DNA from 4 places in the Mameliella sp. AT18 genome. Region 1 is predicted to be linked to each of the others. Evidence: riboswitches for the same ligand, from Rfam matches in the RefSeq annotation. Region 1 holds a riboswitch; each other region holds the start of a gene.

Region 1 (5,096 bases):
TGGTCGTTGACGACCAGCACCGCGCCATGTTTGCGGCAGAGATCGCGCGAGACCTCGATCTGCGCGCGAACGGCGTCTCGCGGCTGGTCCTTGATACGCAGTTGCACCAACCGGACCCCCAGCGGCAGCATCCGCCGCAGCCAGTCGGAATGGTCGAAGATCGGGTAAAAACGGTCGAGGGTCATGCCAGAAAGGCCTTTCCGATCACCGGGGTCGAGGCTTCGGCCATGTCGCGGGCGTCGATCGGATCGGCGCCGTAGGCGAGGCGGCCCGCCTCGACCGCGCCCATCATCGCGCGCGCCATGAGCACGGGATCGCCCGCCCGTGCGACGGCGGTGTTCAGCAGCACCGCGTCAAAACCCAGTTCCATCGCCTGCGCGGCGTGACTGGGCAGGCCGATGCCTGCATCGACCACCAGCGGCACATCGGGAAATTCCGCGCGCATGGCGCGTAGCGCGTAGGGATTGTTCAGCCCGCGCCCTGAACCGATCGGCGCGCCCCAGGGCATCAGCACCTCGCAGCCCGCCGTCAACAGGCGTTCGGCGACGATCAGATCCTCGGTGGTGTAGGGAAAGACCTGGAAACCGTCCCCGGTGAGGATCCTCGCCGCCTCGACAAGCTGGAACACGTCGGGTTGCAGGCTGTCCGTGTGGCCAATCAGTTCCAGCTTGATCCAGCGCGTGCCAAAGACTTCGCGCGCCATATGCGCGGTGGTGACCGCCTCCTTGACCGTGTGGCAGCCCGCCGTGTTGGGCAGGACCAGCACGCCCAGATCCTCGATCATCTTCCAGAAGGTGTCACCCGCACCCCCGGCGCCCTCGCGGCGCAGCGAAACCGTCGCCACCGCCGCGCCGCTGGCCCGGAAGGCCTCTTCCAGGATGGTAGGACTGGGGTATTGCGCGGTGCCCAGCATCAGCGGGTTGGGCAATTCGGTGCCGTAAAAGCGTTTCATCGTCATCCCCCCTGCATCGGTGCGAGGATTTCGACCCGGTCGCCCTCTTGCAGTTTGCAGGCCGGGCGCTGTGCCGCGGGCACGAATGTTTCGTTCACCGCCGTCGCCACCCGCCCGGCAAGGGCGCGTTCTTTCAGCAGGTCGGCAAGTGTCCCGGCGACGACTTCGCAAGACTCGCCGTTAATCACGATCTTCATCGACAAACTCCGAATGGGTGTTGTGCAGGGCAAGATCGGCCACCCCGCGCGCCAACGCGGGCGCAAGCAGGTAGCCGTGACGATAAAGGCCATTGGCAAAGATCCTGCCGCCGAGCCGCCGGATCCGGGGCAGGTTGTCCGGAAAGGCCGGGCGCAAATCGACGCCGGTTTCGAGCACCTCGGCCTCGCCGAAGGCGGGGTTCAGCGCGTAGGCCGCGCTGAGCAGTTCCAGCATCGAGCGGACCGTGATCCGGCGCCGGTCCTCGCTCTCGATCATCGTGGCGCCCAGCATGTAGACGCCATCGCCGCGCGGCACGATATACAGCGGGATGCGCGGATGCAGCAGACGGATCGGGCGCGTGAGCGTCACCTCGGGGCAGCGGATCACCAGCATCTCGCCCCTGACGCCACGCAGGTCGGGCAGAGCGTCGCGCGCGGCGAGGCCCCGGCAATCAATCACGTTGTCCAGCGCCGCCGGCGCCTTGTCCTGAACGAACCTGACCTTCTGCCCTTTCAGGCTGGTGTAAAGATCACTCAACGCCCGGCGCGGATCCAGATGCGCCTCGCCTTCAAAGAATAGCCCCTGCGCAACGCCGGGCAGGTCCGGTTCCAGTTCCGCGAAGTCGGTCCCGACCTCTCGGAACCCTTCGGTGCGTCGGGCAAAGCGGCGCAGGTCGGGCAAGTCACGCCGCCCCGCCACGACCAGCGTGCCGCGTTGCTGGACAGTGGTGCGTTGTTGCCACCAGACAATCGCCTGTTGGCCCAGCCTCAGCACTGGCTCTTCGGCGTTTTCATATTCGCACCAGGGCGCCAACATGCCCCCCGCCCACCAGGAACAGTGGTGCGGACCGGGCGGCCCGGCAGGATCAAAGACCTGCACATCGGCACCGCGCGCGGCCAGTTCGCTGGCAACGGAAAGCCCCGCCACACCGGCGCCGATGACCGAGAACACCGGCATCATTCCCAGACCGCGTGAAAATGGTGCAGTGAGCCATGCCCGGAGCCGACCTGCAGCCCGTCCGCTGCCGCAATCGCCTGTTGCACGAAGCTGTGCGCCGTTTCGGTCGCCAGTTCGAGCGGCAGCCCAAGCGCAAGCCCGGCGGCAATGGCCGACGAAAGCGTGCAGCCGGTGCCGTAGGTGTTGCGCGTCCTGTGGCGGGGTTCGGTGGATGTCGTCAGCATCGATCGCGTCCCCATGCCGCAGAGCGCCATGCCCTGTTCTCTCATGTCCTCGCGCGTGCGCGCCACCGGGCCGTCCAGCAGCGCCGCCGCCTCGGGCAGGCCAGGGGTGAGGGCGGTGGCGTGCGGCATCAAGTTCTGCCGCAATGCGCCCACCGCATCGGGCGCCAACTGGGCATCGCCCGGATGTCCAGATCCGACAGCACCGCCTCGATCTGCGCCTCGATCACGTCGAGCGGTATTGAATGAACCGCGGTGACGGCACGGGTGTTCTGGGCGGTGACCGCGGTGATGACACTGGCGCCGTAGACGCCAAGCGCCGACATGGACTTGAGATCGGCCTGTATGCCCGCGCCTCCGCCACTGTCGGATCCGGCGATGGTCAATGCGATATGCGCCAACGGCTGCTCCTTCAGACAAAAGGGCACCGCGCATGGAAAACGTCTGTGGACTGTAGACCGTTCCCTACGCCGGTATTGCCCGGATCAGGTTCGATGGGTTAGCGCGTTCACGCCTCTCAGCCTCTTGGAGGCACCCCAACGGTTGGACTTTGGGTAACAACCCCGCCACGCCAAGTCAAACACGGGAAGAGTCCGGCGTGCCCTGTTCGCGTCTGACGAAAACGCGGGGTGTTATCTGCCTGTTTCGTCGAGGGCCGTGGTGGGCTACCACTCCATGACCTTGACGAGGATGTTCCATGACGGAAATAGGCCACGGCACTGCTGCGACCGGGTCCGGAACCATGAGCACTGCGCTGTTTCGCTGGCCACCGGAGGCCCGTTTGCATGTGCATGGGCAGCAGGTCGGAGAGGGCGAGGGTTCGGACAGGGCCGGGGCGCAGGATCTTGTTGCCCTGCGCGCAGCCATCCGCACCGGGCGCGCGTTTTCTGTCGGACCAGGCGGGGTCAGCCGCCTTTCCAAAGAACGCGCGGGGTATTTCCACAGCCGCTCTGGCGGAACGACCGGAGCGGCGAAGACCATCCGGCGTAGCCATGCCTCCTGGATTGCCAGTTTCGAGGTCAACCGCAACCACCTGAGCCTTGGCAGCGAGGATCGCTACGCCGTCCTGGGGGTCCCGGCCCATTCCCTTGCGCTCTATGCCCTGGTCGAAGGGGCGCATCTTGGCGCCGACCTGCATTCCTTCGCTGGTCTGAGGCCGCGCCAACAGGCGCAGGGCGTGAAGGCGGCACAGGCGACAATCCTCTACGCCACGCCAACCCAGTTGCGCCTTCTGTGCGAAACAGGGGCCGTGCTGCCGAGCCTGCGCCAAGTGCTTTGTGGTGGCGGGCGGCTGACGCCCGAATTGCGGCTTCGGATCGCCGCATTGTGTCCCAAGGCAGTCCTGCGTGAGTTCTATGGCGCCGCCGAGACCAGTTTCATCGCTTGGGGCGATGGCAGTGGCCCGGAGGGCAGCGTTGGCCGCGCCTACCCGGGTGTCGAGATAAGGATCGACGCCAAGGAGGGGGCCATAGGCGAGATCTGGGTGCGCAGCCCTTACCTTTTTGATGGCTATGCCGAAGGTGACAGTGCAGAAACACGCGAAAGGGATGGTTTCGTCACGGTCGGTGAATTGGGGCAGCTCGACAAGGAGGGCCACCTGACCGTTGCCGGGCGCCGCAACCGGATGGTCACCATCGCCGACCAGAACGTCTTTCCCGAGGATATCGAGGCCTTTCTGCTAAGCGATCCGGCGGTGACACAATGTGCAGTGGTTCCCCGGTCTGACCCACGCCGCGGCACGCATCTTGTCGCGGTCATCGACGGGCCGGTAGAGGCAGGGCTTTGCGATGCGCTGTTGGCCCGGTGTCGTGCGGTCTTCGGTCCACTCGCCGCACCCCGTCGTGTGCAGGCGATTGCCGATTTCCCTCTGACGCTTTCCGGCAAGCCTGACCTTGCGAGGATCGCCCAGGCGCTGGAGCGTCAGGCATGAGCGGTGTCCGTATCGTCTCTGCCCTGCGCACTCCGGTGGCGCCGCGCGGCGGGGCGCTGTCAGGGCTTCAGCTCCACGAACTGGGCGCGCCGGTGTTGCGCCGGGTGATCGAGGCGGCGGGGCTGGAGGCATGTCAGGTCGATGAAGTGATCTTGGGCAACGCGCTCGGGGCCGGGGGTAACCCGGCCCGCATGGTGGCGCTGGCCGCGGGCCTGCCGGACCAGGTGGCGGGGCTGACGCTGGACCGGCAATGTTGCGGCGGGCTTGACGCGCTGGTGATTGGCGCCGCGCTGATCGCCTCGGGGCAGGCGGAGGTCGTGGCGGCGGGCGGCGTGGAATCCTATTCCAGACGGCCCCTGCGCCTGCGGACCGACCCGGAGGGCGGTCCGCCTATGGCCTATGACCGTCCTCCCTTCACGCCCTGGCCAGAGCGCGATCCGGAGATGGACGATGCCGCCGAGGCGCTGTCTGCCGAACTGGGCATTTCCCGCGCGGCGCAGGATGCCTGGGCTATCGACAGCCACCGCAAGGCCTTGGCCGCCGACATGACGCCTGAGGTCGTCCCTCTTGGCGGGTTGCACACGGATGCCTTCACACGCGCCCTGACGCCCCGGTTGGCCGCCCGTGCTCCGCGCCTGTGCGGAACGATCACAGCCGCCAATGCCGCCGTGGCGGCGGATGGCGCGGCATTCTGCCTGCTGGTGTCCGAGAGGGTCGCCGCCGAGTTACCCGATACCGGGTTTGCCTATCGCGGGGGCGTGACGCTGGGCGGGCGCGTGGACCGTCCCGGCCTTGCCCCGGTTGCGGCGATCCGCAAGGTTCTGGAGCGGGCAGACAT
Region 2 (5,096 bases), on a different contig from region 1:
GAGGCCAGGAACCAGACCGCCTCGGCGATGTCCTCGATCTTGCCCAGATCGCCGTTCGGCACGGCGCCTTCGCGCGCGGCGCGGACCTTGGGATCGTCATAGAACGGGGCGGACATGCCACCGTCGATGAACCCCGGCGCGATAGCCCTCGGCATCGAATTTTGCGGCCACGCCTGCCCCGAGGCCCGCGGCGGCCCCGGTCACGATTTCGGATTTCATGCTCATGCCTCGGGTTCGGGTGTCAGGAGAACGGGATAGGACGAAAAGTTCATGCGGGAGGTGTTGGTGTCCTGCACCGCCGAACGGTCCGGGTCGGGGCGCACGTCGCGGTCCAGCAGCGTCTGGACCAACCGCGTCACGATCCCGTACTGGTGCCTGTCCGGATCGGTGTCCGGCCCCGCCGGCAGTCCGCCGTCAAGATCGCGCCCAAGGCACATGTGCATGCCATAGCCAAAGGTCAGGCCCCGGATCGGCACGCCTTCGGACAGGGCGCGGCCCGTACGGCTTCCTTGTCTAGGGTCACATGGGTCAGCGTCGCGCATTCCGAGAAGTTCTTGACCAGTTTCAGCAACTGCCCGGTTTCCTCGGGCGATTTCTCGGGCCGGTCGAGGCCCGCGAAATCTGCAGTCAGGTTCATCGTGACGCGATAGCCGAAGTCGATCAGGTCCATCCCGCCGCTCGCCGAAAGCGGCCCGATGACCTGTGCCAGGGCGGGCAGGAATATCTCTGTCTCGTAGACCGAGAAGTCGTCCCTGCGGAGCACCGAAAACTCCAGCACCCGCCGCTTGTGATGGTCCCCGCCATGCAGCGTCAGCAGGACGTCATTCATGACGACGCCCCCCCTCGTCGTACAGCGCCTGACGCATGGAACGGTCCGTCAGGACGCGCGTGATCTCGTGGTAGTCGGGTATGACCTGGCCAGCCATAAAGGCCTCCTTGCGGGCATCTGGAAATCCCGACAGCTGTCCCGGTCAGGTGCTTGCCGGGGCCGTCTGCGGGTGACGATTGCATTGGCGCGGATCCTGCGGATCGACTGCCAGCGTCCGCCAGGCTCCTTCCCCGAGCTCCTGTTCCCGGTCAGTCTCCACGGATCGGATCGCTGCCGTCCCAGCCATCGGCCGCTGCAGCGGGCTCCCGACCGGCACCGATCCGCGGCGCCACACGGGCAGTCAGCGAACTGCCAAAACGCCTGTCCGACCGCCGAGCGCGCCATAGACGCGGGCCTGCATCGCGATCCATTGCGCCGCTGGCCGCGTCTCTTGCTCGACCCGCAGGAAACTGGTCCCGAAGCGGTCCGGGCGAAAGTTCCAGACCTCCGTCAGCAACCATTGCCCCCGGACATGTTTCAGGACGGCCACCGAGGGCACCGGATCGCCGACCAAGAGGTTCTCGGTGATCATCCGGGTTTCATGGGTGGCGACAATCGTCGTCTCGTCGATGCGCTGCGCGTCGAGGCAGACCGCGAAGTAAGAGCTGAGATTGAGGCAGAAGATCCGGTGCTGGATGGTCTCGAAGATCATCCGCAGATCGTCCGGCGTGGAAAAGACATGCGCCGCATCGAGGTTCACAAGCCGAAACGGAAGGTCGAAGACCCCCTGGTATCCGTCGAAATCCCTGGTGCGGATCACCCCCTGCGCCCGGTGCAACAGATCATCGTATATCGACTTGGCATTCAGGTCGTCGCGATCAGGCATACCCGGCCTTCTGGAAGTGTTCTGCATCCAGCCTATACACAAGGGGATGCAAAAGGCCAGTATAAACAGGGTCTTGCAAGGATTGCCCCCTTCGACAGGCCAATTCCCGCCATCCCGCGACCCAAACGTCCGGATTTCGCGATGCGAAACCGGCGAAGCTGATTGACGCTGGCGCCGTCTGATGCGACCTTCGCGCCGTTAGCGACAGGGGCGCTCGGGAAACCGGGCTGAGACGTACCCTTCGAACCTGAACCGGATAATGCCGGCGGAGGGAGGCGCACAGGGCAGACCGGATTCCGGTCGACGTCTCGTGATCTCTCATGCCGCCGGGCGAAAGGAGATCACGATGGACGATACGGGACAGCACCTGGATCACATGCGCCGGACGGCGCCACTTGTTCAGAACATCACGAATTACGTCGCCATGAACATCATGGCCAACGTCATGCTCGCGGCGGGGGCTTCGCCCGCGATGGTCCACGCGCGCGAGGAAGCAGCCGAATTCACAGGCCTGGCGCAGGCATTGACGATCAATATCGGGACGCTCTCACCGGCCTGGGCCGACGCCATGCTGGAGAGCGCCGGGGCCGCTCAGGCGCAGGGAACGCCCTGGATACTCGATCCGGTGGCGGTCGGCGCCACGGGTTATCGCCGGGACATCGGCGCACGGCTATTGGACCTCGCCCCGACCGTGATCCGGGGCAATGCGTCAGAGATCATGGCGCTGGCCGGCGCCGACGCAAGCGGCAAGGGCGCCGACACCGCCGACGCGGTTTCCCAGGCGCAGGAGGCTGCAAGCGCCCTGGCACGGCGGACGGGCGGCGTGGTCGCCGTGACCGGCCCCGTGGATTTCGTCACCGATGGCACGCGCAATGCTGAGGTCGCCAATGGCCACGCCCTGATGCCCCGGGTGACAGCCCTGGGCTGTTCCCTGACCGGCATCGTCGGCGCCTTCACCGTCGGGCAGGATCCCTTTGAGGCGACCGTTGCCGCGCTGGCCTTTTTCGGTCTTGCCGGCGAACAGGCCGCCGAAGGCGTCCGGGGACCGGGGACATTCCAGGTGGCCTTCATTGATGCGCTGTACACGATGACGCCGGAGGACCTGGCGCGCGGCGCCCGGATCACGCTGGCATGATCCCGCCGCTCTGTTTCATCACGGATGCCACCGCACCCGCACCGGTCATCGTCCAGGCGGTTGCCGCCGCACAGGGAGGCGCCGAATGGGTTCAACTGCGTGACAAGGTGACACCGGACGCGGATCTGGCCCGGCTCGCGCGGGCGCTGATGACCGCGCTGTCCCCCTTCGGGACCAAGCTGATCGTGAACGATCGGGTCGACCTGGCCATCGCCATCGGCGCGGCGGGTCTGCACGTCGGCCAGGGTGACGGAGATCCCGCCCGCATCCGCCGGAAGATCGGTCCGGACATGGTCCTTGGCCTGTCGATCGAGACGGCAGCGCAACTGGACGCGGTTCCCGCCGGTGTCGACTACCTCGGCGTCGGACCGATCTACGCGACCGGGTCCAAGCCAGATCACGCCGCACCCATCGGGTTGGACGGTTTCGCCGTGATCGCCGGGCGCTCCTCGCTGCCCTGCCTCGCCATTGGCGGCGTGACGGCCCGCGACGCCGCGCCGGTAAAGGCCGCCGGTGGCGCCGGGCTGGCCGTCGTCTCGGCGATTTCACGGGCGGCGGACATGACCGCCGCGACCCGGACCCTGATCCACGCATGGAGGACGGCATGATCCCGAACATCCTTTCCATCGCCGGTTCCGATTGTTCCGGCGGTGCCGGCATCCAGGCCGACATCAAGGCGATCTCGGCAAATGGCGGCTACGCAATGAGCGTCCTGACCGCGCTGACCGCCCAGAACACCCGTGGCGTGACGGCGGTCAGCCTGTGCGACACCGACATGATTGCCGCCCAGATCGCCGCAATCCGCGACGACATCGCCATCGACGCGATCAAGATCGGCATGCTGGGTGACGCGGCCATCATCGAAACCGTGACAAAGGGCATCGCGGGTCTTGCATGCCCCGTCGTGCTGGACCCCGTGATGGTCGCCAAGGGCGGCGACAGGCTGTTGCGGGCACCGGCCGTGGCGGCCTTGCGGGACATGTTGCCCTTTGCCAGCGTTATCACCCCGAACCTGCCGGAGGCGGCGGACCTTCTCGGCTGTGCCGAGGCCGCAACCACGGAAGAGATGATCCGGCAGGCCCGGGCATTGCTGGCGTTGGGGCCGAGCGCTGTTCTGCTGAAAGGCGGGCACCTCTCCGGAGACCGCAGCCCCGATCTCCTGCTCTCGCCCGATGTCGAGGCCTGGTTCGACGGCCCCCGCACGGCGACGCGCAACACGCATGGCACGGGTTGCACCTTCTCGTCGGCGCTGGCCACCGCCCTCGGGTCCGGGCTGGCGATCACCGAGGCCGCCGATCGGGCCAAGCGTTACATCAGCGCCGCCATAGCGGCGGCAGACCGGTTGTCGGTCGGGACGGGGCACGGCCCGGTCCATCACTTTCATTTCATCACGGGGACAGACAGATGACCTTCACACAGGATTTGGCCAAGCAGACCGCGGATCTGTGGCAGCAGATCTACGACATGCCCTTCAACCGCGACATGGCATCGGGCACCCTGCGCCGTGACGTGTTCCAGGGATACATCGTGCAGGATGCGCATTATCTCGAAGGCTTCGCCCGCGCCCTGTCACTGGCCGCGGCCAAGGCCCCCTCGGCCGATGTGCTGGCGCAGCTGGCGGGTTCGGCTACCGGGGCAATCCACGTCGAGCGCGAACTTCACGCGCATTACATGGGCCTGTTCGGGGTTTCCGACAGCGCTTTCGCCGCCATTCAGCCCTCTGCGGCCTGCGACCACTACCTGTCCTTCCTGCTGCGTTCCGCCGCGCTGGGCGACTTTCCAGAGGCGGTCGCGGCGCTCCTGCCCTGTTTCTGGATCTACCGCGAGGTCGGCCGGGACATTGCCAAGCACAGCCAGCCGTCAAATCCCTACGCGGCCTGGATCGACACCTATTCCGGCGAAGCCTTCGACGAGAGCGTCTCGCGCATGCTGGCCCTGACTGACAGGCTGGGGGCCGAGGCGGATGGCCCGACGAAGACACGCATGGAACGGGCCTTTCGCAGGGCCTGCTGGCACGAATGGCGGTTCTGGGACAGCGCCTATCACATGGAGGACTGGGCCCAGCCGCCAGCCGCGCAGGGCGCCCCGGCGTACCAGAGCGGCCCCCCGGTCAGTGTTCCTTGAGCGTCAGGATCAAAGGAGCGGGACCCGAGGTCCCGCTTCGCGCCCGCAACACAAGGGGGCAGCTGCCTGATGTTTCACCAGAACCAAATGGCCCTGTCTTGGGGTGTGGGTAAGAACGGGGACAAAGGCGGCGAAAGCACGCA
Region 3 (5,096 bases), on a different contig from region 1:
GCTGTCAGACAGGATCTGCCGAAACGCCGCGCCGTCCGCCCCTTCGCGGCGCAGGGAAACGGTAATCACCTCGGTCCCGGAGGCAGTAATGGCGTCACGCAGAACGGCGGGTGATGGATACTGCGCCGTCCCCAGCATCAGCCGCGAGGTCAGGTCAACTCCGTAGAACATCTCAGCCCCCCTGCATGGGTGACAGGACTTCGATCTTGTCACCGTCGGCCAGCTTCGTTCCTTCGCGCAGCGGACGGGGTACGAAGTCACCGTTCACCGCCGTCGCGATACTGGCGGGGTCAAATCCGCGTTCATCGATCAGCGCGGCAAGGGATGCAGCCGTGGTATCGATCCGCACGCCGTTCAGGTCAACCTGCATGGGCGATCTCCTGTGTCAGGGAGGCGGCCAGTTCCTCGGCCAGGGCCGGGGCGGTCAGGAACCCGTGGCGGTACATGCCGTTCATGAAAATTTTGTCGCCGAGAAAGCGGATGGCGGGGATGTTGTCGGGAAACGACGGGCGCAGGCCCGAGCCGGTTTCGGTCACTTCCGCCTCTGCAAAGGCGGGATGGACGGTGTAAGCAGTGGACAACAGTTCCATCACCGCGCGGGCACTGACCGGACCATTGCGTGCGCTTTCCACCATGGTTGCGCCGACCATATAGTGCCCATCCCCGCGCGGAACGATGTAACACGGAAAGCGTGGATGCAGCAGCCGCACGGTGCGGGTCAGTTGCACGTCGGGGGCATAAAGCGCCAGCATCTCACCCCGCACGGCGCGCAGGTCCGGCAATTGGGCCGCGGCTGCCATGCCGGTGCAGTCGATGATCTGCCCCGTGGATGGCCCGTGGTGAAAGCGGACGCCCATCGCCTCTAGCCGCGTACGTAGGCTGCGCATCGCTTCGCGCGGATCCATGTGGGCCTCTTTTGCGAAGAACAGACCACGGGCGAACCGGGTTTCCAGATCAGGTTCCAGATCGGCAGGGTTCACCCATTCGTGCGCTTCGGTCGCCCGCGCGAAGCGATCCAGTTCGGAGACATCGCGCGACGGTGCCACCACCAGCGTTCCCATGCGAACCAGCGACCCGACCCGAGCCCCCCACCAGTCGCCGGCGGACTGGCCCATTTTCACCACCAAATCCGGTGCGCTTTCACCTTCGCAGAACGGCGCCAGCATCCCCCCTGCCAGCCAAGAGGCCGGATCAGGCGACCCTTCGGGGGTGATCACCTCTACCTGCAGACCACGTTCAGCCAGAGAGGTGGCGACGCAAAGCCCCGCCACCCCCATTCCAAGGACAGAGATCATTCTGCCGACTCCTGCGCAGGCACGTACAATTCGCCACCTTCGCGGAACTTGGCGGCCATCTTTTCCATGCCCTGCTGCTTTTCCGCCTCTGCGCGGATGTCGTGGGAAATGCGCATGGAACAGAATTTCGGCCCGCACATCGAACAGAAATGCGCCACCTTGTGCGCCTCTTTTGGCATGGTTTCGTCGTGCATTTCGCGCGCCGTGTCGGGATCAAGGCCCAGGTTGAACTGGTCTTCCCAGCGGAATTCGAACCGGGCGCGGGACAGGGCGTCGTCGCGGATCTGCGCGCCGGGGTGCCCCTTGGCCAGGTCGGCAGCGTGGGCAGCCAGCTTGTAGGTGATCACGCCGGTTTTCACGTCGTCGCGGTCCGGCAGGCCCAAGTGTTCCTTCGGTGTCACGTAGCACAGCATCGCCGTGCCGAACCACCCGATCATCGCGGCACCGATGGCGCTGGTGATATGGTCATAGCCCGGTGCGATATCCGTGGTGAGCGGCCCAAGCGTATAGAAGGGTGCCTCGTGGCAATGCTCCAGCTGCTTGTCCATGTTGGCCTTGATTTTGTGCATCGGCACGTGGCCCGGGCCTTCGATCATCACCTGGCAGTCCTTGGCCCACGCGATTTTCGTCAGCTCCCCCAGAGTTTCCAGTTCCGCGAACTGCGCCTGATCGTTGGCGTCCGCGATGGACCCGGGGCGCAGCCCATCGCCCAGACTGAAAGACACGTCATAGCGGCGGCAGATGTCGCAGATTTCCTCGAAATGCTCATACAGGAAGGATTCGCGGTGAAGGTGCAGACACCACTTGGCCATGATAGACCCGCCGCGCGATACGATGCCGGTCACGCGTTTCGCGGTCATCGGGATCATGTGCAGCCGCACGCCTGCGTGGATAGTGAAGTAATCCACCCCCTGTTCGGCCTGTTCGATCAGCGTGTCGCGGAAGATTTCCCAGGTCAGGTCCTCGGCGATGCCGCCCACCTTTTCCAGCGCCTGATACAGCGGCACGGTGCCGATCGGAACGGGTGCGTTGCGCAGGATCCAGTCGCGGATGTTGTGGATGTTGCGCCCGGTGGACAGATCCATCACCGTATCCGCTCCCCAACGGATGGCCCAGACCATCTTTTCGACCTCTTCCTCCATGCTGGAGGTGACGGCCGAGTTGCCGATGTTGGCGTTGATCTTCACCTTGAAGTTCCGGCCGATGATAACCGGCTCCAACTCGCGGTGGTTGATGTTGGCGGGGATGATGGCGCGGCCAGCGGTGATTTCGTCACGGACGAATTCGGGGGTGACAAGATCGGGGATCGCGGCGCCAAAATCTTCGCCATCGCGGCGATAGGCTTCCATGCGGCCTTCGTTTTCGCGGATGGCGACGAATTCCATTTCCGGGGTGACGACCCCGGCGCGGGCATAGGCCAACTGGGTGACCGCCTTGTCGTCCGTCGCCCGCAGCGGTTTGCGGGCTATCGGAAAGGCCGGGGTCAGGCGCGCACCTTCGGCAAACCCGTTGTCGGCAGAGGTGACGTGGCGCCCTTCGTATTCCTGCAAATCGCCGCGTGCGATCTGCCATTGGCTGCGCACAGCGGCCAAGCCCTTGGCGATATCGATGCTGACAGCGGGATCGGTGTAAGGGCCGGAACTGTCATAGACCGTCACTGGGGGTTCGTTCGACATGGCGATGCAGCGCATCGGCACGCGGATATCGTGCACCTGTCCGGGCACGTGGATTTTGGTCGAAGCGGGCAGCGGCCCGGTGGTGATCTGTGGGGTCTTGGCGTTCATTTGCGTCTCCTCAAGTGCGCTCGAAAAGACCCAAGCGAAACGTGAGGCAGAAAGCGGCCCGTAGCCCGCAAAAGGGCCACCGCGGCCCGAAAGGACCGCCCCGGTGTGCAAGTGGGGAAATTGCCCTTCGGTCTTCCTACGCCAGCATCAACTGGGTCAGGTTCAAAGGGTCGCTTCACCGGGGTTTCCCCCTGTCAGCCTCTCAGTCCCCTTGGCGGGACTCCCCTGACGTCACGGCACTCCACACCAGCAAGGGGCTGCCTGTCAAACAAACAATCCTGATTTGTCTTCATGACACAGGCACTGTCTCACTTGCCGCCAAATGAGACAGTTACCGGCCTGACAGGTCCGAATACCCGATCTCCGATACATCGCGGTGCACACAGCACGCATAGTGCCGTCAACGGTCCACGATGCCTGCGCCGCCTGAGGCAAACGCATCTCTATCACACGGGCCTGACGGGAGGAACACGATGACTAAGAACTACCGCGCCGAGAGCGCGGAAATCGACAAACGCGTGGGCGCACTGTTCAAGGCGGCCCCCGCGCCGATGAAACCCTACAGCCAGCTGGTCAGCGCCGTGTCGGGCGACGCGGCATTGTCAAGCAAAGTCAAGGAACTGATGGCGTTCTCGATTTCCATCGCGATCCGGTGCGAAGATTGTATCGTGTTTCACCTGCGGGCCGCGCTGAAACACGGCGCAACCCGCGACGAGGTGATCGAGGCGATCTCGGTCGCAATCGAGATGGGGGGCGGTCCTTCGGTCGTTTACGGAGGCCGGGCGCTGGCGGCCTTGGACGCGCTTGCCGAATGACACCACGACAGACACCGACCCTGCGACACCCTGAAAAGGCGCATCGCAAATCCGTGTCGGGACCGGTCAAACCGGGCTGGATTCGCGTCCGGGCCCCTTCGGGCGCAGGATTCGCCCGAACAATGGCTCTCGTCCGTGACGAAAAGCTGACCACCGTGTGCGAAGAGGCCAGTTGTCCCAATCTGGGCGAATGCTGGGACCAGGGTCACGCGACCATGATGATCATGGGCGACACCTGCACGCGGGGCTGCTCCTTCTGCAATGTGGCCACCGGTCGGCCAGAGGCTCTGGACCCGTTCGAACCTGGACGGGTGGCCAAAGCCGTGGCACGCTTGGGGCTCCGGCACGTCGTGATCACTTCTGTCGACCGCGACGACCTTGCCGACGGTGGTGCAGAGCACTTCGTGCACACGATCCGTGCCATCCGCCGGTCCAACCCCAACACCACCATCGAGCTTCTGACACCGGATTTCCTGGGTTGCGACCCCGCCATGGTGGACGCTATGGTCGATGCGCGCCCGGATGTCTTCAATCACAACCTTGAAACCGTGCCGGGGCTTTATCCGCAAATCCGCCCTGGTGCGCGCTACTATCATTCGCTGCGCCTGTTGGACCGTGTCCGGCAGCGCGACCCGTCCATCTTCACCAAATCGGGGCTGATGGTCGGCCTGGGCGAGGATCGCCAGTCCGTGCATCAAGTGATGGACGACCTGCGCGCGGCAGGCGTCGATTTTCTGACCATCGGGCAATACCTGCAACCGACGCCGAAACATCACCCCGTGGCCAGCTACATCACGCCCGAGGAATTCACAGCCTACAAGACAGCCGCCCTGGGCAAGGGGTTCGCGCTTGTCTCGGCTTCTCCGCTGACGCGATCAAGCTATCATGCGGATGCCGATTTTCAGCGACTGCAACAGGCGCGATCTGCGACTTGCGCTCAACTTGGACAAAAAGGGGAAACCACGCGATAATCAAAAGGTTGGCCGTGGTTCACTTCACGCCAAAGGGAGGAAACGAAATGGTTGCCTTGCAACAAAAAACCGCACTGCGCGAGTTGCTTGCGCGGTCCAGGGCACGCTCGACTCAGAAACACCGGCTGGCGGTCGGCACCCGCGCGCCGATCCTGCGCCTACAGGAAACCGAACTATCGCCCCGGCGCGAACGCTTTCAGGATCTGATCGGCGGTGCGGCTGCCGAACTGG
Region 4 (5,096 bases), on a different contig from region 1:
ACCCTGGCCAGGGCTGCGCGCCCCTGCTGGCCGCCGGACAGGGTGCCCGGCTTGCGCCCGGCCATGCCGTCCAGCCCCACGCGCCGCAATGCGCCCTCGATACGCGCCCGCGCCTCCGCATCCGGGCGGCGCCCGTCGGGATGCAGGGCAAGGCCCAGGTTCCGCTCCAGCGTCAGGTGCGGGAACAGGTTGCTGTCCTGGAACAGGATCGACACGGGCCGCGCCTGCGGCGGCACATGAGTCAGGTCGCGCCCCTGCCAGGTGACACGACCGCCCGCGACCTCCCTGAAACCGGCGATGGCGTCCAGCAAGGTGGATTTCCCGGCGCCGGACGGCCCGACAAGCGCCACCCGGCGTCCCGGCACCAGCGCCAGGTCCGCGCGCAGCGTCCCGCTGTCCATCGCCACTTGCAGGTCTTCAAGCTTCAGCACCCAGGCGTCCTCCTCTGTCGAACAGCCAGAACAACCCCAGGCTGGTACACAACAACAGCAGCGCCGCACCGGCCGCCGCCTCCATCTGGTAGGATCCCATCAGGCGATAGACCTGCAACGGCAGGGTCGCCCGGTCCGGATCCGCAAACAATGCGATCACGCCCAGATCTCCCATCGCCAGTGCAGCCGTCAACCCGGCGGCAAAGCCCATCGGGCGCCGCAAGCGGGGCAGCCAGACCAGCCGCAGCCAGGCCAGTGGTGTCATCCGCAGGCTGGCCCGCAGCCTCCCATAGTCGCGCGTGACCGCCTCGGCCTCGGGCCGCAGGATGCGCAGGGCAAAGGGCAGCGCCATCAGCGCGTTGACCAACCCCGTGACCGGCAACGCCATGTCGAAGGGATTGACGAAGTTGCGCAGGATAAGGAACAGCCCCGTCCCCAGAACCAGCGGCGAAATCGCGATGGCGGGCAGGGCCAGCAACTCGCCTCGCCGCGTGGCCAGCGGCAAGGCCCAGGCCATGCAAAGCACCGTGGACCCCAACGCAACGATCAGGGAATGCGCCGCTGCCCGCAGCGTGTCCGGCGTGATCAGCAGAAGGCCCGGTAGACCGCGCAGGACGACCGCCGCCAGTGGCACCAGCAGGAACAGCGCCGCCGCGACGATCCACATGCCATCCCAACCACGCGCCAGGCCACCCTGCCCATCCCAGCGCGGCAGGATGCGATCACGCCCGGCACCAAATCCGGCCTGCCCCGCGACGCGCAGCGCCACCAGACCAGCCGCCAGCGCCAGCACCAGCTGCATCACCGCCAGGGCCGCCGCGCGGCCAAGATCGAAATCGAACCGCATCGCCTGGTAGATCGCCAGTTCCACCGTCGTCGCCCGTGGCCCGCCACCCAGCGTCAGCGCCACCGCAAAGCTCGTGAGGCAGATCACGAAAATCACCGTAAACGCCCCCGGCAGCACCCGCAGGATCAGCGGTGCGTCAATCACGCACCATTGCGCCCGCGGCGACAGGCCAAGGGAGGCCGACAGCCGGAAATGCTCGGCCGGGACCGCCGCCCAGGCGGAAAACAGCATCCTGACCGCCAGCGGCAGGTTGAAAAAGACATGCGCCAGCACGACCCCGTGCAACCCGTAGATGTCGAGGTTCGGGCCGCCCAGCGCCCCCAACAGCCTGTTCACCAGCCCCGCCTGGCCAAAAACGGCGATCAACCCCATGACCGCCACGATCACCGGCAGGATGAAGGGCGCCCCCAACAGCGTCACCAAGACCCCGCGCCCGGCGAAGCGGCGGCGCGCCAGGGCCTTGGCCACGGGCACAGCCAGGACAACGCTGAACGTGGCCGACAGGAAGGCCTGCCAGAGCGTGAACCGCAATGCCTGCCAATCCCCCGGGCCGAAGGTGCCAAAGCCCCCGGCCCGGGCCAGAACAACGCCCACCGGCCCCAGCGTCAGGACCGCCAGGGCCAGGGCCGCCGCTATTGCGAGAGCGCGCGGCGCCATGCCTCGATCGCCTCGCCACGCAGGGCCGCCGCCTCATCCTCGGAATAGAAAAGCACGTTCTCCGGCAGGTCGAGCTTCTGGAAGCCATCCGGCCACTTGTTGCTGTCCAGCGCCGCCGGGATCGACCAGTTGCCCGTGGCGATCATGCCCTGAAAGTCCTCGCTCAAGATGAACTCCATGAAGGCGCCGGCCAGTTCGGGTTGGTCGCTGGTGGCCAGCCGGGCGGCCAGTTCGACCATGAAATAATGCCCCTCGGGGAAGATCGCGGCCTTCTTCGTCTCATCTTCTTCGGCGATGATGTGATAGGCGGGCGAGGTCGTGTAGCTCAGCACCATGTCCGCCTCGCCATCGGTGAAGAGGCCGTAGGATTCGGACCAGCCCTTGGTCACGGTGACGATCTTGGGCGCCAGTTTCTCCCAGGCGGCCTGCGCCTCGTCGCCGTAGACCGATTGCACCCAAAGCACCAGCGCCAGCCCCGAGATCGAGGTGCGCGGGTCCTGGATCACCAGCCGCAGGTCGTCTGGCGCCTCCAGCAGCGCGTCGAAACTGGCAGGCGGCGCATCCACGCGGGTGCTGTCATAGACAAAGGCAGTGTGCCCGTAGTTGAACGGCAGGAACACCTCGTCCGTCCAGTCGATCGGCAGTGTCAGCGGCGACAGGTCCACGCCGTGTTCTGCGAACAAGCCCGAGTCCCGGGCCTTCTTCGTCACGTCGGTGTTCAGGCCGATCACGACGTCGGCCTCGGTCCGGTCGCCTTCCAGCAGGATACGGGGCAAGAGGTCGCCGGGCTTGAATTGCAGATCGCAGTCGCAGCGCGCCTCGAACAGCTCTTCGATCCTTGGCCCCGGCCCCCATTCGGAAACGAAGTAGTCGGGCGCATAGACCGTCAGGACAGGCGTTTCGGCCAAGGCAAGGCCGGCGCTCAGACATCCCGCGGCAACAGTGAAGGCAAGTGACTTCATAGAGTCCTCCAATATTGCGGCGCAAGGGCAAGATTGGAGTCCCGTCATCGGGCCCATACCTTCCCTCCGCCGGTGTTAACCGGTTCAGGTTCAACGGGTTGATCCGTGGCACGGAAATCTCAGACGGCTCATGCGCCGCCACCCCGAGGTAGGCCGGACCCTAGTCGCGACGTCACGGAACATCAAGAAAAACCGTGATATTTTCCGTGTATTATGGTAAGGAATGCGTATCCCGAAAATTCAGGAGAAAGGAGGCGCCCTTGGGGAAACGCGTTTGATCATTCTGTGTCTCGAGCTGGGGGTTATCTGGCTCATCTATCTTATTTTCGGCTGGATCGCGGCCTTTGAAATGCCGCTCTGGCTCTCCACCTTCATCGTGATTGCCGTGGACCGGGCGACGGACGCCGTGGGCGATTTGGCCCAGAGGCGGCGCGACAGCCTCGAATAGTCTTGGCATTGTGCCCCGGCTTGCGTATCCCGCGCGGAAACGAAGGGGACGCAGCCATGAGCCTGAACACATTCGGACATCTCTTCCGTGTGACCACCTGGGGCGAAAGCCACGGGCCGGCTCTGGGGGCCACGGTCGATGGCTGCCCGCCGGGGATCGAGATCGACGAGGCGCAGCTGCAGCACTGGCTGGACAGGCGCAAACCGGGGCAGAGCAAGTTCACGACACAACGCCGCGAACCGGATGCCGTGCGCATCCTGTCCGGCGTCTTCGAGGGCCGGACCACCGGAACCTCGGTTCAGCTGATGATCGAGAACACCGACCAGCGGTCCAAGGATTATTCCGAGATCGCGCAGAAGTTCCGCCCCGGCCACGCCGACATCACCTATTTCCAGAAATACGGGCTGCGCGACTATCGCGGCGGCGGGCGCTCTTCTGCGCGGGAAACTGCGGCCCGCGTGGCCGCCGGCGGGCTCGCGCGCGCGGCGCTGACGGCGCTGGTGCCGGGGACCGAGATCCGCGGCTACATGGTGCAGATGGGCAGCCACGGCGTCGACCGGGCGCGTTTCGACGATGCCCAGATCGATGCCAACCCCTTCTGGTGCCCGGACCCCCAGGCCGCCGAGACCTGGGCCGACTACCTGGATGGGCTGCGCAAGTCGGGCGAGAGCGTGGGCGCGGTGATCGAGGTCGTCGCCCGCAATGCGCCTGCCGGCCTGGGCGCCCCCGTCTATGGCAAGCTCGACACTGACCTTGCGGCCGCGATGATGTCGATCAACGCGGTCAAGGGCGTCGAGATCGGCGAGGGCATGGCCTCGGCGGCGCTGACCGGCAGCCAGAATGCCGACGAGATCTTCATGGGTGAGAACGGCCCGGTCTACAGCTCCAACCACGCCGGCGGCATCCTGGGCGGCATTTCGACCGGACAGGAAATCGTCGTGCGTTTCGCGGTCAAGCCGACCTCGTCCATCCTGACCCCGCGCAAGACCATCACCCTGAGCGGCGAAGAGACCGAGATCGTCACCAAGGGGCGGCACGATCCCTGCGTTGGCATCCGCGCCGTCCCGGTTGGAGAGGCGATGATGGCCTGCGTCCTGCTCGATCACCTGCTGCTGCATCGCGGCCAGGTGGGGGACGCGGGCGGACGCATCGGGGGCTAAGCCCCCTCAGAAATCCTTCCACAGGGCATCGTCACCAACGGCCTTCTTGTAGGCCGGTGCCGGCTCCGGCGCGGGTTGCTCGAAATTGTCGATCTCCTCGACCTCCACTTCGACGGGTGACGGCTCCAGGTCTTCAGCAGCCCAGCTGCCATGCACCAGGGTTTCCGTGTCCGGGATCATGTCACCATAGGCATCGTCCGCATCGTAGGGCGCGGGGTCTTGGTCCTGTTCCAGGACAGGCGCCTCCGGCTCGCCGCTGTCCACCGTGTATGGCTCATCTGCCGGCTCTTCCCAGGTGTTCGCGGCAACGGGCAGATCCCGGACAGAGAACCGCGCCAGGACATCGGACAGGCGCGTGGCCTCGACACGCAGTTGCTGGCTGGCGGCATTGGTCTGGCTGACCATCGCGGCGTTCTGCTGTGTCACCTTGTCCAGTTCACCCACGCCGACATTGATTTCCTGCACGCCGCTGGCCTGGTCACGGGCCGAGGTCGCGATACCAGAGACCATCTCGGACACTTCGGTCACGCTTTGCACGATATGGGTCAGGGTTTCGCTGGTCTCCTGGACCAGCTTTTCACCGTCTTCCAC

The links. A riboswitch is a leader RNA that binds a small molecule or an ion and turns the genes downstream of it on or off. The one in region 1 is predicted to bind thiamine pyrophosphate.
Region 2: it holds a riboswitch for thiamine pyrophosphate, as region 1 does, so the genes downstream of both, thiM (hydroxyethylthiazole kinase) here and thiD (bifunctional hydroxymethylpyrimidine kinase/phosphomethylpyrimidine kinase) in region 1, are expected to answer to the same signal.
Region 3: it holds a riboswitch for thiamine pyrophosphate, as region 1 does, so the genes downstream of both, thiC (phosphomethylpyrimidine synthase ThiC) here and thiD (bifunctional hydroxymethylpyrimidine kinase/phosphomethylpyrimidine kinase) in region 1, are expected to answer to the same signal.
Region 4: it holds a riboswitch for thiamine pyrophosphate, as region 1 does, so the genes downstream of both, thiB (thiamine ABC transporter substrate binding subunit) here and thiD (bifunctional hydroxymethylpyrimidine kinase/phosphomethylpyrimidine kinase) in region 1, are expected to answer to the same signal.

What each region holds. Positions count from the first base shown of each region.
Region 1 covers NZ_JARAMO010000171.1:10,851-15,946, forward strand. Annotated here, with positions in the region: gene PVW46_RS15170 (thiamine phosphate synthase) at 1-185, opposite strand, end outside; gene PVW46_RS15175 (thiazole synthase) at 182-952, opposite strand; gene thiS (sulfur carrier protein ThiS) at 955-1,149, opposite strand; gene PVW46_RS15185 (FAD-dependent oxidoreductase) at 1,133-2,107, opposite strand; partial or broken gene thiD (bifunctional hydroxymethylpyrimidine kinase/phosphomethylpyrimidine kinase) at 2,107-2,729, opposite strand; TPP riboswitch at 2,774-2,877, opposite strand; gene PVW46_RS15195 (AMP-binding protein) at 3,071-4,258, shown strand; gene PVW46_RS15200 (thiolase family protein) at 4,255-5,096, shown strand, end outside.
Region 2 covers NZ_JARAMO010000020.1:23,716-28,811, reverse strand. Annotated here, with positions in the region: gene PVW46_RS02500 (SDR family oxidoreductase) at 1-116, opposite strand, end outside; gene PVW46_RS02495 (hypothetical protein) at 97-225, opposite strand; gene PVW46_RS02490 (hypothetical protein) at 222-476, opposite strand; gene PVW46_RS02485 (hypothetical protein) at 458-829, opposite strand; gene PVW46_RS02480 (hypothetical protein) at 1,170-1,694, opposite strand; TPP riboswitch at 1,891-1,985, shown strand; gene thiM (hydroxyethylthiazole kinase) at 2,041-2,829, shown strand; gene thiE (thiamine phosphate synthase) at 2,826-3,437, shown strand; gene thiD (bifunctional hydroxymethylpyrimidine kinase/phosphomethylpyrimidine kinase) at 3,434-4,237, shown strand; gene tenA (thiaminase II) at 4,234-4,953, shown strand.
Region 3 covers NZ_JARAMO010000196.1:16,699-21,794, forward strand. Annotated here, with positions in the region: gene PVW46_RS17485 (thiazole synthase) at 1-171, opposite strand, end outside; gene thiS (sulfur carrier protein ThiS) at 173-370, opposite strand; gene PVW46_RS17495 (FAD-dependent oxidoreductase) at 360-1,295, opposite strand; gene thiC (phosphomethylpyrimidine synthase ThiC) at 1,292-3,079, opposite strand; TPP riboswitch at 3,196-3,316, opposite strand; gene PVW46_RS17505 (carboxymuconolactone decarboxylase family protein) at 3,553-3,894, shown strand; gene lipA (lipoyl synthase) at 3,891-4,865, shown strand; gene PVW46_RS17515 (sigma-54-dependent Fis family transcriptional regulator) at 4,880-5,096, shown strand, end outside.
Region 4 covers NZ_JARAMO010000001.1:12,291-17,386, forward strand. Annotated here, with positions in the region: gene PVW46_RS00090 (thiamine ABC transporter ATP-binding protein) at 1-431, opposite strand, end outside; gene PVW46_RS00095 (thiamine/thiamine pyrophosphate ABC transporter permease ThiP) at 418-1,935, opposite strand; gene thiB (thiamine ABC transporter substrate binding subunit) at 1,911-2,897, opposite strand; TPP riboswitch at 2,942-3,053, opposite strand; gene PVW46_RS00105 (hypothetical protein) at 3,172-3,345, shown strand; gene aroC (chorismate synthase) at 3,402-4,505, shown strand; partial or broken gene PVW46_RS00115 (methyl-accepting chemotaxis protein) at 4,512-5,096, opposite strand, start outside.